2 regions of the Weissella sp. ESL1139 genome follow, and region 2 is predicted to be linked to the other one. Evidence: riboswitches for the same ligand, from Rfam matches in the RefSeq annotation. Region 2 holds a riboswitch; the other holds the start of a gene.
The links. A riboswitch is a leader RNA that binds a small molecule or an ion and turns the genes downstream of it on or off. The one in region 2 is predicted to bind thiamine pyrophosphate.
Positions count from the first base shown of each region.

Region 1: it holds a riboswitch for thiamine pyrophosphate, as region 2 does, so the genes downstream of both, thiD (bifunctional hydroxymethylpyrimidine kinase/phosphomethylpyrimidine kinase) here and thiS (sulfur carrier protein ThiS) in region 2, are expected to answer to the same signal.

Region 1 is NZ_CP196375.1:768,375-774,792, forward strand. Features, by position in the region: gene ACSYSF_RS03600 (TraX family protein) at 1-394, opposite strand, end outside; gene ACSYSF_RS03605 (OFA family MFS transporter) at 512-1,786, opposite strand; gene ACSYSF_RS03610 (MTH1187 family thiamine-binding protein) at 1,978-2,277, opposite strand; gene ACSYSF_RS03615 (TenA family protein) at 2,334-2,954, opposite strand; gene thiD (bifunctional hydroxymethylpyrimidine kinase/phosphomethylpyrimidine kinase) at 2,960-3,769, opposite strand; TPP riboswitch at 3,841-3,938, opposite strand; gene ACSYSF_RS03625 (Sapep family Mn(2+)-dependent dipeptidase) at 3,986-5,392, opposite strand; gene ACSYSF_RS03630 (AEC family transporter) at 5,575-6,418, opposite strand, start outside.
Region 2 is NZ_CP196375.1:1,726,474-1,732,891, forward strand. Features, by position in the region: gene ACSYSF_RS08535 (type I restriction endonuclease subunit R) at 1-562, opposite strand, end outside; gene ACSYSF_RS08540 (dicarboxylate/amino acid:cation symporter) at 729-1,952, opposite strand; gene ACSYSF_RS08545 (hydantoinase/carbamoylase family amidase) at 1,958-3,148, opposite strand; gene ACSYSF_RS08550 (thiazole synthase) at 3,163-3,933, opposite strand; gene thiF (sulfur carrier protein ThiS adenylyltransferase ThiF) at 3,947-4,597, opposite strand; gene thiS (sulfur carrier protein ThiS) at 4,614-4,811, opposite strand; TPP riboswitch at 4,854-4,942, opposite strand; TPP riboswitch at 5,038-5,128, opposite strand; gene ACSYSF_RS08565 (DUF368 domain-containing protein) at 5,203-6,033, opposite strand; gene ACSYSF_RS08570 (GNAT family N-acetyltransferase) at 6,195-6,418, shown strand, end outside.

The DNA of each region.
Region 1 (6,418 bases), 910 kb from region 2:
TAGCAGCTTGCCCCTCTTTAACCTTTTCGAATTGATCAACACCAGCCATAAAAATGGTACCGATAAACAAATCACGGAAAATATTATTAATTAGTTGTACTTTATCAAAACCAATAATTTGTTGTGTTAGACTCATTAAAATGGCCATGACAACCATGCTAATGTATAAACGTAACATATAGCTCTTTTTACTATGCGTATATGTGAAACCAAGTACGGTTGTAAAGAAGAATAAGGTTGCGACAGGACGACCAAACCAGTCTAACCATGCCGGTGCCCCTAATGGAACAAAAGTTTGATGAAAGTGATCAACAACCATTAGCACGATACCAATTATTTTAATATCAAAGGTTGTTAACTTGCCAAAATGGCTTTTTACTGTTTGTGTTGACATAAGTAACTCCTATTTCGTATATAATATTGCCTTAGACAGTATTATATACGAAATAGTATAGAAAAAGCTACTAATTTTTTTAAATTAGTAGCTTTTAAATTTATATTTGATAATTAATTAACCACGGTACACTGGTTTCTTAATGAAAATCCAAATAATTAATGAAACGATTAACATAACGAGATAAACGTTAAAGACAACTGCTAAGTTACCACCTGCTAGTGATAGAATAACAGCGCCAGCTAGACTTCCAAAGCCAAATCCTTGATAAATCAATGAATAATTTTGACTATGATTCTTTAGTCCGAAGTAATCACCGGCCATCGTTGGATAAACAGTAATCGTACCACCAAAAAAGAAACCAACAGCCATCATAGCTGTATAGAATACAGGGACGCTAAGATGACTACTGAATGCTAATGTTGCAACGGCAATAAACGTTACCGTATATGAAAGAATGAACATTGGCTTACGGCCAAACTTATCTGATAATGAACCGATTAAGAAACGACCAACAGTGTTAGCAATTGCTACTAAGGCAACAATGTTAGTTGCTTGTGTCACATCTAGACCAGCTAAATTAGTTCCCAAGTTAGCGGCAATTCCAGTCAAGTATACTGACAAAGAAATTGTTAACAAGGCAATAAATAGCAAATATGCTTGTGGTGTCCGTAACATTTCACGAGTTGTAAATTCATGATGGGTTGGATCATCAACAGCTTCGTCCGATTGTGTATCAGGTGCATCATGGATAAGTAACGCACCACCAACGATTAATACCATTGAAAGTAGTCCCCAACCCATTAATGCGTATGGCAAATTATGAACTAGATCATTTCCTAAAATGGCTGAATCAATATATTTAAATACAAATGAACCAAGCCCATAAAAAGCAACAGAAATTCCAGAAATCAAACCAGTTTTTTCTGGGAACCATTTAATCGCATTTGAAAGTGTTGCCATATAAGCAATACCATCAGCAGCACCTAACATAACACCAACAGAAAGATAGTATAACCATAATTGATCTGATGATTTAACAAATGAAGCAATAATTGTAGCTAAACCAAATACAATTCCGGCAGTGATTGTAACTTTACGGACACTAAATTTTTTAACTAACGCACCAACGAAAATGGTTGATAATGATAGTGATAATGCACCGATAGAAAAAATCAATGAAATTGATCCTAAATGTGGTTGAACCGTAGCTGGGTTACCAGTTTTGGAATCAATAACTAATTGATTAAACATTTTTAAAATAGGTGTATTAAAAATACTCCACGCATAAAAAGTACCTACTCCTAATTGAACAAGAACTGTTCCTAAGATAACTAACCAGCGGTTAACAACTTTGGGACGTCCTTGTGACGACGATGTTGCAGCTTGCATAATAAGAATCTCCTAAAACCTAAAAAATAATGCATAACGTTACTTGCGAAAACGCTTACCCGTACTAATATAGTACTGTTTTTAGGAAATGTCTATATAAAATATGCTAATAATAAGAATTTTATGTATTTAACATAAAAAATAAGCTAAGACATATGCCTTAGCTCTCAATGTTAATAAATTACAAAAAATTAACCTTCTAACTTATGATTGATTTTTTCTAATTTGGTTTCAATTGTGTTTGTATGACCCGGACGAATATCAGCATTTAATGAAACATAGGCACGAATACCGTTATCAGTTAAAGTTTTAATTGCTTTTTGAACAGTATCCATTACTTCAGTCCACTCACCTTCAATTTCGGTACCCATAGATGAAGTTTTATAAGTTAAACCAGATGCTTCAATTACCCCAATAATATCATCAACATAACTACTTAGTTCATCGCCAACACCAAATGGTGCAATTGCAACTGAAATTAATGTATTCATTTTATATTTTCTCCTTATATATAAGATACTTCTATTATAACATTCATACCGGTTATTTAATGTTCAGCAGCATGTTCCCAGAATGATAATTCATAACGATAAGAAGTTAAATAAGTGTCTAAATATTCATTTTGCTTATCTAATGTTAACTTTGTCCAGTCAGGTACTTGTTCATCAACCACTTGCCAACTCCATTGCGTTAAGGTTGTGTAGTCATCACTTGTATAGAATTCTAACCATGGTAGGTATACATTATCTGGTGTCGCACCTAAGTAATGCTTACCAATTAAATGATATGATTCTGTACATGGTAATAATGCCAACATTGCATTGGTGGCATCACCATTAGTAATCGCTTTTTCCATGTGATCTAGATATGCCAAGTTATGATCATCTGGTGGAATATTTAGCATAGCTGGACTTGGTAGTAATGCATCATGAGGGTCCGATTCATCCACATGTCGTGGTTTACTAGCTTGTTGTTCATGCGTTAATTTAGCAGTTGTTAAATCAAATAAATGCGCAAATTTATCAGTATAATACGTATCTTGGGCAACGTAATAATCGCGTTGCGCTTGGGTTAAGTTGTTAAAGCCAATGCCCTTTACAAATGAAGACTGATAAATATTATCTAAAATTGATTGTGATTGATTTAATAAGTAATTATGATAATTCATTGTCTTTACTCCATATTCGTTTCGACCCAGTGGTTGAGCGGCCCATGACCATGGCCAACATTAATAGTTTGACGAATGGCCTCATACGTAAATTGTTTAGCTTTGGGCATAATATTCTTTAATTCATAACCCTTGGCTAAATTAGCTGTGATGAATGCTGATAAAGTATCACCAGTCCCATGAGTACGATTAGTTTTTATACCAGGCATGCTAAACCATTCAGATGTCCCATCCTCATATAAAATGTAATCAGCAAAATTATTGTTATCGTCGCTACGATGGCCACCCTTAATTAAGACATTTTTAACACCCATTTGTTGAATTTCACGAGCTGCTTGTACGATGGCGGTATCTGTATCAAGCGTTTTGTTAACCAAAACTTCAGCTTCTGGCAAATTCGGTGTAATTAAAAAGGCTTGTGGTATTAATTCAGTAATCATTGTTGAAATGGCTTGATCACTCAGTAGATGAGCACCACCTTTAGCAACCATTACCGGATCAATAACTAACTTGCCAAATTGATACTGTTGCCATGCATTTGCAACTGCATGAACCCGTTGAGCATCTAATAAGGCCCCCGTTTTGGCGGCTCGAATATTAAGATCATCAGCAATACTTTTAAATTCTTCACCAATGAAATCAGTTGGAATTGGATATTGATCTTGTACCCCGTATGTGTTTTGGGCTGTTAAACCGACAATAACAGTCGCTGCGTATACTTTTTGATTATGAAACGTTTTTAAATCAGCATTGACACCAGCTCCCCCACTGGAATCAATTGATGCAATTGTGACAACTTGTGGTACCTCTATCATAATGTCCTCCAAAATATATGGCATAAAAAAAACACAGAAACTAGGAAATTCCTGGTTTCTGTGTGTGAAATCGCATTTTACCATTACTTTCCTTCGTTAGTACTAACTAAACAGGTTCGAAGGGTCCGATAATTAATCGTCTCAGCGTAAAGCTCCCCTAGTAAATTATTTAACTGCCTTAATTATCTCATGATACATAGGCATGGTCAATGTACATTATAAATTATCTGATAAAGCTAATATTTCGGTCACTAAAGCATTGAAGCCATTTTCATAATTGTCTAAATTAAAGGCTTCATTGGCCTTGTGAGCTAATGAAGGTTCACTAGTTGGAATTACACCAAATCCAACACCATTCGGCATTAAACGGCCGAATGAAGCCCCACCACCGACACCTTGTTCAGGTAATGAACCAGTTACTGATTTATAAGCTTCTGCTAATAATGTGACAACTGGATTGTCTTTACCAACATAATGTGGCACCAAACTGGCTGGATCACGGTCAATATTTGAAAGCCATGGTTCATTAGTTAAGATTTGAGTAACAGTGTTGGCTTCATCAAAAGTTAATGAGTAACGGAAGTTCAAATTAATGTGCCCTTTTTCACCAGCGACAAAATCAGTAATCCCAATATTTTGACTGGTCTTACCTAATTTTGGCTCAGCTTTACCGTAACCTGATTTTTCACCAAATGGATCTTCGTGGAGTTTTTGACCGATAAATTGTAAGAAGTTAGCTGCATTATCACTGAAATCAAATTGGGCTAAGTAATTAGCTAAGTATGTGGCAGCGTTTTTACCAGTTTCTGGGCGGGCAGCGTGGGTTGCAACACCTTGTAAACTTAGAGTAATTTCGTCACCAATTTGTTTTACATCACCGGTTACGCCAGCTTTGTCACAGTATGTCGTATAGTCGCTTGGATCAATGCCAGTTACAGTGGCTGTCGCAAATCCCGGTAGCACATTTGTTGCAGTACCACTGTGGAAATTGTCCAATTGAATATCACTATCACTATCGTTAGTACTGTTAAAATACAAATCTAATTGGCTAATCCCCTTTTCACCATATGATAAATCGGCCGACCCATCTGGTGAAAAGCCATGATTAAGTGCACCTTCTTCAGCAAAGTACTGATGCATATCAGCCCATTCACTCTCTTCATCAGTTCCAATAATGAAACGGATTTGATGCTTAAGTGGTATGTTAGCATCTTGAATGGCTTTAATTGCATAATAAGTTAGCATAACCCCTGATTTCATATCATTTGCACCACGGGCATAGAGATAATTGTCATCTTTGATTACTGGAATAAATGGATCACTCTGCCACTGATCAAGGTCATTGACAGGGACAACGTCGACATGCACAAGCACACCAATTGGATCATCATCGTTTTCTGGTCCAATATAAATATAACCGGCACGGTTACCAACTGTACCAATGTTTTCAAAACCATCTCGTTCAGCGATTGACATCATAAAGTCTAGAGCCGCCTTCGGACCTGGTCCATAAGGTGCTTCGGTTGAAGCCAAAGAATCATCACGCACAGAAGCAATTGATAACAGTGATTTTAAGTCGTTTAGCCAGTTGGTGTAATAACTTTGTGGTTGTATTGTTGTCATATTTAAATCCCCCAAGTAATTTAATTAATGTACCATTATACTAACAATAAATGTAATAATATGCAATTAAATTCTAAAAAACAAGTCTAAAAGCTAAAAATATACATAAATTAATGTATATTAATTGTTGTTATACAAAAAACGACTGAAGTTAACATTAACCTTAGTCGTTTGATTGTCTATTATGTAATAATTAACATTAAAATCGGAATAACCAGTAGCATCAGCAAAGTTGTTTGTGTGATACTGATTGAAGCAAATTTGTAATCTGCATTATAATGGAGCGCCATAATCGCCGCATTAGTCATGGCAGGCATCGCTGCTTGAACAATGAAGACTTGTTTTAATAATGTTGGCAAATCGAACGGCAACATTATTAAGGCCATTGTTGCTGGTGCTAGAATAAAACGACTTAATGCTAAGGTCGTGGTTTCAAGATTAGGTAACAAATCTTTTCGTGGTGTCTTAGCAATTGCAAATCCAATAAAGATTAACGCTAATGGCACGTTAGTATCACCTAGTTCACTTAAATCAGTGACTAAAAATTCAGGTAATTTAATATGCAAAAAAACAAAGACTAATGAAACCATCAAAGCAATCATTGGCGGATTAAACATACCTGACAATGTTTCCCGTAAATTAAAATGTTTATTGTTATGCTTTCCATCAAGTGAAATCATATAAACACCCAACGTCCAAAAAATAGTTGTATTAGCCATGTAATAAATTAAGATGTATGGCAAACTTTTCGTACCAAACAACGCCATATTAACTGGTAGACCCACGGTGATTGTATTTGAATTAAACAATAATGATTGAAATAACCCTTTATGCTTTGGATCAACGTGAATTATTTTAGCGATAAAGAATGATAAGACTAATAACAATAACATACTAGCGACGGGGAAAAATAGATTGTGCCCCATTGCTAATAGTGTTTTGGGTGTAAAGTCTTGTGGAATATGAACAATTAAGTATGCTGGCATAGCAACTTTTGTAATAAAGCCAGATAAGAAACTGCTAATA
Region 2 (6,418 bases):
CGCCACCATTAGAAATAACAAATAGCTGCACGAACCTAAACAATCCTTGCTGCATACTCTCACTTTTATAGCGGATTACTTGATTAAAAGCCTTCCTAAAATCAACATCACGACGCTTCAATTCAATTTGTACAAGGGGTAATCCATTAATAAGTACCGTCACATCATAACGGTTTTCATGTGTCCCATTAATTGTAATTTGATGGGCAACTTCATAACGATTGTTATCTACATGTAAGCCATCAAAAATTGTTAAATAAACCACTTCATCATTATCACGTTGAATACTAATTTTCCCCATTGGATTAGCATCTGAACCACGTAATTGTCGTGCAATTTGATAATGACTTTTGGCCCCAACTAATTCATTTAGTGCGCGTTTAAATTCAGAATCTGTTAACGGCTCATGATTTAAGTTATTGATGTTTTGTTCATTTAAAATTTGTCGAAAATGAGCTAATAAACTAGTTTCATCTGGTAGAACCACGGTTTTATAACCAAGGCCATTGAAACGACTCATTAGTTTATTTTCTAAATTTTGCTCTGACTCATAATCGTTCATAACGTTACCCCTCAAAAATGTGTAAACTCCTGTATTCAGTTTACTATATTTTCACAGCGTAAACCCTATTATTTGAAAATTTTCTACAAAATAACTTCACAAAAACAAAATCCCAACCAATAAAAAAACCTAGCCATCGCAATGACTAAGCTTTCTATCATACATTTCAATTTTCCATTGCTTCAACCTGATTCAACTTATCCTCATCAGCAGCGATCATAATCGCTGTTGTGGTATCACCAACCACGTTCAAAACGGTGCGGAAGATACCTGAGAACCAGTCAATACCAGCAAATAAAGCAATGCTTTCTAGTGGTAATCCTAGTGTTGGCACAATGATTGTCAACGCAACGATACCACCACCTGGTACCGCAACTGTTCCTAAACAAGCAACAATTGCTAATAGGACAATTTTTAACATCATCATAAACGAAAGGGATAGCCCATAAAATTGGGTCATCGTCACGCAGGCTAGTGCGAGGTACATGGCTAAACCGTTACTGTTTAGTGCCATCCCCAACGGTAACACCAGCTCGCTAATTTCTTTATTAACGCCCAGCCGTTCTTGTGCATCGTTCATTTCTACTGGTAATGACGCTGCTGAAGAAGTTGTGGTCATTGCAATTAATAAAATATTCGCGAACCCATGCATAACCGTGCGCAAAGACATGTGCGCTCGTATCATAATCATGCCAAATAATCCGATTAAAAATAAAAGAGTACCGATGCCGAATAATCCCAAGAATTTTACTAGGGGTAGTAAAACTTGTAAACCATTCTCGGCTGTAACAGCCGCCATTAAAGCGCCGATACCAAGTGGTGCGATACGTAACACAATTTGAATAACACCAATTAATAATTGATTTATTTGGTGCAAACCATTCAATATGCCATCATACTGTTGCTTATTGTTCGCTTTGCTCAATACGAAACCAAACAATAGCGCAAAAATAATTACCTGAATCACGTTACCTTTTGCGAGTGATTCAAAAATATTAACTGGGAAAAAGCCCAAAATCATATCGGTTGAAGAAGCTTTGTTTTTAGTGATTTCATCAGTCAGAGACGGGTCAAGCGTTAGATGCAAGCCAACACCAGGATGGAACCACCAACCTAGTAACAAACCGACTAAAGCCGCAAGCAACGTGGTGATTGTAAACCAAGCCACAATTTTAAAACCTAACCGACCTAAGCGTTTAATCGGTAACTTACCAATTGCTGCCGTGACCGTACAAAATACTAAAGGAATTACAGCCATTTGAATTAAGCGGAGAAAAATATTCCCAACAATTTTGATACCGGCAATCTTAGTACCAAAAACTGCGCCTAATATCAGACCAACCACCATACCAATAATAATTTGCGTTGTTAGATTCAATTTTGCCTTCATCTGCTTCACCATGTTTCATTTACTTGTTGCGATAAACTAGCTGCTAATACGTTAACACCCGTGTTCAAATCCGCTGGTTCGGTATATTCAGCCGGTGCATGACTAATACCTGCTTCACTCGGCACAAAAATCATCGTGGTTGGCACAACCGCGCTCATAATCTGGCTATCATGACCAGCACCTGAGAATAATGCTTGATAAGGAACATGCATCTCACTGACCAAATTCATATTGTGGGACAATAGGTCGGTAGATAGTGCAGTTGCTGGTACATGTAGGGTTGGCGTGATTGTTGCTGCTTGACATTGCTCAATACAAGCCATCATTTTAGTCACAAACTGGTCTAATTGTTCATCGGTATTTGCCCGACAATCAATCGTAAAAGTACAAGTTCCAGCCACAACATTACTAGTATTCGGCGTGACATGAATCTCACCAATCGTAAACGTCAAACCATCTGCTATTTCATCTGCCAATGCATAAAGTTGCGTCATTAACTTACTTGCCATGGCAACGGCATCTTGGCGCTGAGCCATCGGTGTCGTGCCAGCATGATTTGCCTGTCCATGTACGGTCACATCATATCGATTTTGGGCGACAATGCCTGTCACGAGACCGATTGTTTTATGACTTTGCGCAAGTCTGGGACCTTGTTCAATGTGTAATTCGGTAAAAGTTGCAGGTAGGTCAACCGACTGCTTTTGTACATTGGGTAGGCTTTGTAACTGGTTAACGGCTACTACTCTTGCATCATCAAATGAAATGCCTTGATCATCAAGTAATGTTGTTGTCTGCGTTGTACCTGTATAGTATTTTGAACCCGTAAAGGCCGCTGGAAAACAGCTGCCTTCTTCTTCACTAAATGAAATCAAGCGAACTGGTCTTTTGGGTATGTGGCCTTGTTGATACAACTGCTGGATTGCACAAAAGCCACCTAAAACACCATATAACCCGTCATAACGACCACCATGTCGCACGGTATCCATATGCGAACCAGTCGCGATAGGTTTTACATCTAGCTGTCCGGGAAAATCTAAATAAACATTGCCATAATCATCAACCGTTGCAGTAGCACCAGCTTGTTGACCAAGTTGGATTAACGATTGTTGATTGACCAACCAGGCTTTGTTATAAACCAACCTGTTTTGATCAGGTTCCTGCGTAAATTGTTGTATTAAATCTAATACTTGCACCATTTGAATAACCCGATTTACTTGCTGACACCTGAGACAGGAGATGAAGCAGCTGCTTTTTTATCTAACACACGTCCAGGGTGGGCTAGGTAACCTTTACGACCAGCTTCAACAGCCAACTTAAAGGCTTCAGACATCAATGGAATATCCTCAGCCGTTGCCATGGCCGTATTAGCCATCACGGCAGCAGCACCCATTTCCATTGCTTCAGCAGCTTGACTAGGACGGCCAATACCGGCATCGACAATAATTGGTAAATCAATTTCATCAATCAAAATTTGAATCAAATCCTTCGTCGTCAAACCTTTATTCGTACCAATTGGGGCACCCAAAGGCATGATGGCAGCAGCACCCGCTTCAACCATCTTGCGTGCTGCATTCAAATCAGGAAGCATGTAAGGTAGTACGATAAATCCTTCATCAGCCAATACCTTAGTTGCTTTGATTGTTTCTTCATTGTCTGGTAGTAAGTATTTTTTATCAGGCACAACTTCAAGCTTAATAAAATCACTGCCACTTAATTCACGCGCAATCCGGGCAGTACGAATAGCTTCTTCAGCATTTGTACTACCTGAAGTGTTCGGCAAAATCGTTACATCATCTGGAATGTAGTTAAGAATGTTTTCTTCACTAGTATTCGTACGACGAAGAGCCATCGTAATAATTTGCGCACCCGCATGGTGAATGGCTGAATCAATTAATTCATATGAATATTTACCAGATCCCAAAATGAATCGTGAACCAAAATGGTGGCCGCCAAGAATCAAATCATCATTATTTTCCATCATTATTAATAATCTCCTATTCTGATAAGACAGGCTGGTCTGTTAACAAACGTAAAATGGCATTAGCTTCATGACCTGCACAAACCATCACACGTGGTGCCATCAATCCTTCAGCACCAACACTTGAACCATCCCCACAAATATAAACATTCGCTAATTGTTGCTTCGTCTGCATCCCGTTTGTCACATGCAAACCGGCCATACCATTACCCATAACCAATGGCTTATCGGGATACAACTCCGTTACCCAATCCAATAACATCGCTTTAGCCATCGGATTATCAAAGGCCTCGCAGACAATATCACAATCACCAAATAACTCACCGATATTACCAGGCGTTACCTTGGTTTGGATTGTATCAATTTCGATAAATGGATTAAATTCCAATAGATTCTGCTTAAGTGCAGCCACTTTAGGCAACCCAATTTGACTCACTTTATATTGCTGCCGGTTTAAATTACTCATTTCAATCGTGTCAAAATCAATAATTGTCAAATGACCAACACCACTCCGTGCTAGCGCGATGGCAATATTTGAACCTAAGCCACCAGCACCGGCAATCGTAACCCGGGCATTTTGTAATTTCTCTGTAGTCCCAGCGACATTACGTTCTTTCATCCCCATAAAGAAATCTTCAACGTCGACGCCTTGAAACTTTGGTATCATTTTCTGTTCCTTTCTTCTAACCACCACCAACAAATGAAATCAATTCAACATGATCATTTTCAGCTAAAGTTTTCGTTGCTAATTCTGGGCGATGAATGATTTCACCGTTCAATTCCACAACAACGTTTTGTGTCATATCTGTTTTTATTGCGACTAGATCAGCTAGCGTTTTGCCAACCATATTATCTAGCGCCTTACCATTAACATTAATCATTAAAAAAGCCCTCCTTTCCGATACGAAAGAAGGGCTTTGACACACAGTCAAATATCGCACTTCCTTCGATCGCATTACCGACATCAGGTTCATGGGTAAATCTCAGCCTTACGGCACCCCAGACGATGATTATTAGATTTAGTTTTTGCCAATTGCTTTATGCAATCCGAATAAAATAAAAAGGGTAGTCTCTTTGTATACCCAAAAAGACTACCCATCAATTTCTATAAAATGGACTGTATCTTCCTGCGCAGGTTCTAACCAAATCAGGTTCCGTGGGTATATTCTCAGCCAAATTGGCACCCCAGATACGTTAATTTACTTAACTACTTAACAGTAGCACGTTTTTCTGATAAAAACAAACATTTTGTGTAAGCGATTTCACTTAAATCTAAGCTGGTTTAACCTTTTGTTCCAAATTACCCATCCACCAACCTAACCATGTTCCTAATGCTAGCAAGACGATTGAAAATAGGTAATGCCACATTGTAAAGTCACTATAATCAACCGGCACAATCATAACCGTTGAAGCCATCACGATACCGAAGATAATATGAAATAGCTTTGCATATGCTACTTTAAAAATATACGCCATCACTTTAGAACAAAGTAGGACAACGACTAATAAACCAACAATTAATGGTAGCAAAACTGATAAATCACCCGTTTTAATCCCATCACTCATTCCTTTATATAAGCCCAAGTAAATCAAAAAATTCGATGGACTCAATCCAGGTACTAGCAATCCCAAACCGATTAACGCACCAGCTAAAATCCACGCACCAATACTAGGTTCAATGGTTGAGAAAAGAGGTTGACCAAACCATAAAAATACAAGCATTAAAATACCGGCCAAAATCATCAAACCAATATCAGTTAACGATCGACCATGTTTTCCAGCTTCGTACCACAATGTCGGAATAGTTCCTAAAATAGCACCAATGAAAAACCAGCGTGCCACACTTTCAATTTCACCCAACATGAAACTGATAACAAAAGATAGTAGAAAAATGCCAATTACGGCACCGATTCCCACTGGTAAAAAGAATTTAACGTTAGCTTTAAAATTTTTAAATGGATTCGCCATGAACAAAATCAATCGTTCATATAATCCAAAGACAGCGGCTAAAGCCCCGCCACTAATACCCGGTAAAATAAAGCCTGATCCAATTAATGCGCCCTTAACAGCACGGAAGATAGTATCTCCTGGTCGTTTTTGCATTCACGAACTCCTCGTTTCATTTATCGTTCAATTAGTATTCTCATTATTATACCGAATCAAAGCTTATAATAGGTTAAAAAAGTGCTATTTATTAACTTATTTTTTTATGTGTTTTTGCTATAATTAAATACAAAATAAATACCGATAAGGGGGAAAGCTTTATGTCATTAACTTATACACGTTTAGCAAAACCAACTGACGTGGACGCTATTTTCCATATTATTCAACAAGCAGTCGCCTATTTAGGTAGCCAAAATTCACCACAATGGCAAGGAAGCGCTGAACCACAACGCGATGAATTTGTACATGATATTGAACAAGGCATTGTCTATGTTTTAATTCATAATCATGTTGTCGCTGGTGTCGGTAAATTAGTCCCCGGTCC